DNA from 2 places in the Pseudorhizobium halotolerans genome. Region 2 is predicted to be linked to the other one. Evidence: predicted binding sites of a transcription regulator. Region 2 holds the regulator's gene; the other holds the start of a gene.
What was found. The regulator PhoB, encoded in region 2, activates phosphate uptake and scavenging genes when phosphate is short. The targets are predictions, from matches to a motif close to TGTCATNNANCTGTCAT.

Region 1: the regulator PhoB is predicted to act here: its motif matches at 1,456-1,472, upstream of FN060_RS06080 (bifunctional 2',3'-cyclic-nucleotide 2'-phosphodiesterase/3'-nucleotidase).

Annotation. Positions count from the first base shown of each region.
Region 1 covers NZ_CABFWE030000005.1:241,024-243,413, forward strand. Annotated here, with positions in the region: gene FN060_RS06080 (bifunctional 2',3'-cyclic-nucleotide 2'-phosphodiesterase/3'-nucleotidase) at 1-1,399, opposite strand, end outside; gene FN060_RS06085 (hypothetical protein) at 1,504-1,701, shown strand; gene FN060_RS06090 (PilZ domain-containing protein) at 1,712-2,053, opposite strand; gene FN060_RS06095 (Lrp/AsnC family transcriptional regulator) at 2,147-2,390, opposite strand, start outside.
Region 2 covers NZ_CABFWE030000004.1:189,015-191,404, forward strand. Annotated here, with positions in the region: gene phoU (phosphate signaling complex protein PhoU) at 1-459, shown strand, start outside; gene phoB (phosphate regulon transcriptional regulator PhoB) at 477-1,160, shown strand; gene phnE (phosphonate ABC transporter, permease protein PhnE) at 1,380-2,390, opposite strand, start outside.

The sequences.
Region 1 (2,390 bases), on a different contig from region 2:
GGTAAAGGTAGAGATCGGCGACATTCTTGATGGCGATGTCGCCGGCGGGGACGTCGGTATAATACTCGGCGCCGCCGCGGCCGCCGGCCTTGAAGGGGGCGGCGGCGGAAAGGACCGGAAGGTCCCTGTATTCGCCGTCCTTGAGCATGTCCTTGATGTACCAGGTCTGGGCATTGGAGACGATCTGTACCGACGGATCGTCGGCGACGAGCGCGAAATAGGAATAAAGCGGAGCGGATGTCTTGCCGACCGGGCGGCGGACATAGGCAAGCGTCGCCTCGTGCTCTTCCTTGACGGCCGCCGTCACCTCGGGCTTGTCCTTGACGTCGGCGACGACCTTACGATCCTCATCGCGGTGGTAGATCGGGCGCGCCTCTGTGGTGAAGTCAACGATCTTCCAGCCATTGCCGTCCTTCTCCAGCAGGAAGTCGATCAGGCCCATATGCGAGCCCCAGAAGCCGGCCATGACGGCAGGCTTGCCCATCAGTGTTCCCTTTTCCGCATCCGCTCCGGCGATGCCTTCGAAATCCTTCGGGCCGGGGAAGACGAGATGCTGGTGGCCGGTGAACACCGCGTCTATGCCGTTGACGCCTGCGAGGTAGAGCGAGGCGTTCTCCATCCGCTCGCTCATTCCAGAGCCGTCGATCCCGGAATGGGAAAGCGCGATGATGATGTCGGCGCCTTCCTCCTTCATGACCGGCACCCAGGCCTTGGCAGCGTCCACGATGTCGCGCGTCTGTGCCTTGCCTTCCAGATGCTTGGCGTCCCAGACCATGATCTGCGGTGGCACGAAGCCGATGAAGCCGACCTTGACCGGGCTCTCGGCGCCCGAGCCATCGCGGATCTGCTTCTCGAGGATCACGTAGGGCTTGAAGAAGAGTTCATCCTGTTTGGGATCGGAAGCCAGCATGCCCTTGGCGAGATTCGCACAAACATAGGGGAAGCCGGCGCCGCCCAGGACCTTGAACATGAAATCGAGCCCGTAGTTGAACTCGTGGTTGCCGAGCGTCCCTGCATCATAGCCAAGCACGTTCATCGCCTGGATGATGGGATGCTGGTCTCCCTCCTTCATGCCCCGCTCATAGGCGATGTAGTCGCCCATCGGATTGCCCTGCAGGAAGTCGCCATTGTCGATCAGCATCGAATTGCCTGCCTCCGCCCTGATCGAATCGATAAGTGATGCGGTGCGGGCGAGGCCCATCGTGTCGTTCGGCTTGTCGCCATAATAGTCGTAGGGAAGCACATGCACGTGGATGTCGGTCGTTTCCATGATGCGAAGATGCGCCTGGTTCGCCTGTGCGCGCGCCGCGAACGGGTGCAGCACAACCAGCGCCGACGTGGCGGCGAGGCCGCCGAGCAGCGAACGACGTGTCAGGGAAGGCAGTGAGATGGACGGCATGGTCAGCTCCTGGATTGCAGATGGCGAGGAAAGACTATGCGCAATGGCACGGAAGTACATCGGCAAAATGACAGGGTCGGCTGAAGGTGCCCGATGCGGCGCAGGTGCTTGTTTTCAGTGGGACCAACGCCAACCCGGCAGAGCTGGATCTTCGCCAGCTCGAACAGGCAACGACGTCAAGCACCTGCACCGTGACGCTCGGTGTCGACCTGAACCGGAGCTACTGGAACGACCTGAGTCGCTCATTCGGAGCCAAGGGCGTCCAGCCTTACGATTTCAAGGTTCAGGTGGATCGGCAATAGGACCGCCGTGTCAGCGGCTCACGACAGGCTTCACGTCCCGGTGGAAGAACCGGAAATAGGAGGAGACCTGGGCCAGCGCATTGCTGTTCAGGTGCAACTGGATGCCGATCCTGCTGCCGCGGTACCACTTCACGGTCCCTTCAATGAAGCCGAGTTCTTCGCTCTCGATCTTCACCTTGCTTCCCTGCGCGGCGCTGAAGGGTCTATCCAGCTCCAGCGCGATACCGGTCGCGGACAGGTCAACGACTTTGCCGGTCGCAGATCGGTTGAGATGCGTTACGGTTCCGTAGATGCGCGTCCTCACGCGTTCCGCGCTACGGTTGCTCATGCCGAGAGTATTCGCGCCCATCATCGGACCCCCGCCCCATTGTGTTGCCCGATCCTCTTTTAGCGCCAACTCGTTGCGGTCCGGTGAGGGCGTTTCCTAAAATTGGACGTGTCCGCGTCAGAGCCCGACATTGGGACGGTCGAGCACCTCGCGGAGAGCGAAGCTGGAATTGATCTTCACCACATGGGGAAGCGCAGACAGCCAGTCCCGGTGGATGCGCTCGTAGTCTTCCAGATCCTTGGCGGCGACGCGCAGGATATAGTCGTACTCGCCCGACATCAGGTAGCAGACGAGTACATTCGGGCACCGTTTTACGGCGGCCTCGAATTCGGCGAGCGTCCTGGCGAACTGGCCGGAGAGC
Region 2 (2,390 bases):
TCGCTTCGCATCGCGGCTGACCTGGAGCGGGTAGGGGACCTCGGCAAGAATACTGCCAAGCGGGTGATCGCGGTCCAGGAAACGGGCATCCCGCGCAACCTTGCACGTGGCATCGAGCATCTGTCGGAACTGGCGCTGGTCCAGCTCAAGGAAGTGCTCGACGTCTATGTCACGCGCTCGGCTGAGAAGGCGGAAGCCATCCGCGAGCGCGACGAGGAAATCGACGCCATGTACACCTCGCTGTTCCGCGAGCTCCTCACCTACATGATGGAGGATCCGCGCAACATCACGAGCTGCACCCATCTGCTCTTCTGCGCCAAGAACATCGAGCGCATCGGCGACCATGCCACGAACATCGCAGAGACGATCTACTACATGGCGACCGGCTCGCAGCCGGAGGGTGAGCGGCCAAAGGATGACCGGTCCAACACGCTGAGCGCCGTCCTGAGCGACGACTAGGATCGCGGAGCCTTTTCATGCAGCCAAAGATCACCGTCGTAGAGGACGAGGAGGCCCTCAGCGTCCTTCTCCGCTACAACCTCGAGGCCGAAGGCTACGAGGTTGAAACCATCGTCAAGGGGGACGAGGCCGAACTGCGCCTCCAGGAGCGCGTTCCGGACCTCCTCATTCTTGACTGGATGCTGCCCGGCGTATCCGGGATCGAGCTTTGCCGTCGCCTGCGCCAGCGCCGCGAGACCGAGCGCCTGCCGATCATCATGCTGACGGCGCGCGGTGAGGAGAGCGAGCGGGTTCGCGGCCTGGCGACCGGCGCCGACGACTATGTGGTCAAACCGTTCTCGACGCCCGAACTGATGGCTCGCGTCAGGGCGATGCTCCGGCGTGCCAAGCCCGAGGTATTATCAACCGTGCTCCGTTGCGGCGATATCGAGCTCGACCGTGAAACCCATCGCGTTCACCGCAAGAGCCGGGAGGTGCGGTTGGGTCCGACCGAATTCCGCTTGCTGGAATTCCTGATGTCGGCACCGGGACGCGTCTACTCTCGGGCGCAGCTGCTCGATGGCGTCTGGGGCCATGACATCTATGTCGACGAGCGTACGGTGGACGTCCATGTCGGCCGGCTGCGCAAGGCCCTCAACTTCTCCAACATGCCCGACGTAATCCGCACGGTCCGCGGCGCCGGCTACTCCCTAGAGGGCTAGGCGCCCGGCATCCCGGAACGCGATCCGAAGACCTCAGAGCAGCGGCCCGCAGTGCGGCTGCTCTTCTCGTTTTGGGGGGCGCCAGCATTTCGAGGGGAGGGTGATAACCGAGGACAGGAGTGGCAGGAAAAGAGCCGCGACCGTTCCCGGCGCGGTTCTGGAGTTTTCATAAACCGAAGCCGGTCGGAAGCTCGGATTGCTCGGTCGTAAAGGCCTCCGTCACCTCTCCCTGCCGATCAGCCGGGAGCGCAATGCGTTCGAGATCCCGTCGAAGAGGAAGATGACGATGAGAATGAGCAGCACCATGTAGGCGACGTTCTCCCAGTCGGAATTGGTGCGCATCGCCTCCCACAGCTTGAGGCCGATGCCGCCGGCTCCCACCGCACCGATGATCGTCGCGGATCGGGTATTGGACTCCCAGAAGTAGAGCGCCTGGGAGGCAAAGACCGGCATGACCTGCGGCAGGACGCCGTAGCGCTGGACGGTGACCGGCGGTGCGCCTACCGAGCGGACGCCTTCGCGCTGCTTGTCGTCAATGTTCTCCAGCGCCTCGGCATAGAGCTTGCCGAGCGTTCCGGTGTCGGTGAAGAAGATGGCAGAGATGCCGGCGAGCGGCCCCGGGCCGAAGGCACGTGTGAAGAACAGCGCCCAGATCAGCATGTCGACCGAACGGAGGAAGTCGAACAGGCGCTTCGTCAGCTGGTTCGCCGGCCGGTTGCGGAAGATGTTGCGGGCGGCGATGAAGGAGAGGGGAAAGGCGACGATCATGGCGAACAACGTGCCGATGAAGGCCATGACGATGGTCTGCAGGAGCTTCGTCCAGACGTCGAGATGCTGCCAGGACGGGTTGTAGAGGATGTCGCTCCAGGCGAGCGACAGGTTGGACCTAGCCGGGTCGATCCGCTCGCCGGTAAAGATCAGCGAGACAATCTCGCCCGACGACTTGCCGAAGAAGGCGGAATTTGTATCGAAGAGGAAGTTCTCCCAGCCGAGGAAGCGCTTGCGGATGCGAACGCGGTCGTCGCTGACGTCAACCCATCCGGAGAAGCCGAAAAACGCCGTCACCCGCCCCCCAATCGATCGCTGTTCCACCCATTCCGGAAGCGGGCCCTGGACGTGGACTTCCTCTGCGTCCCGATCGAGCAGCAGCGTCACCGTTTCGCCGCCGCGCGTGAGGACGACACGGTCCGGCTGGACATCAATGGTGTGGGAGGAGCCCATGCGGACGAC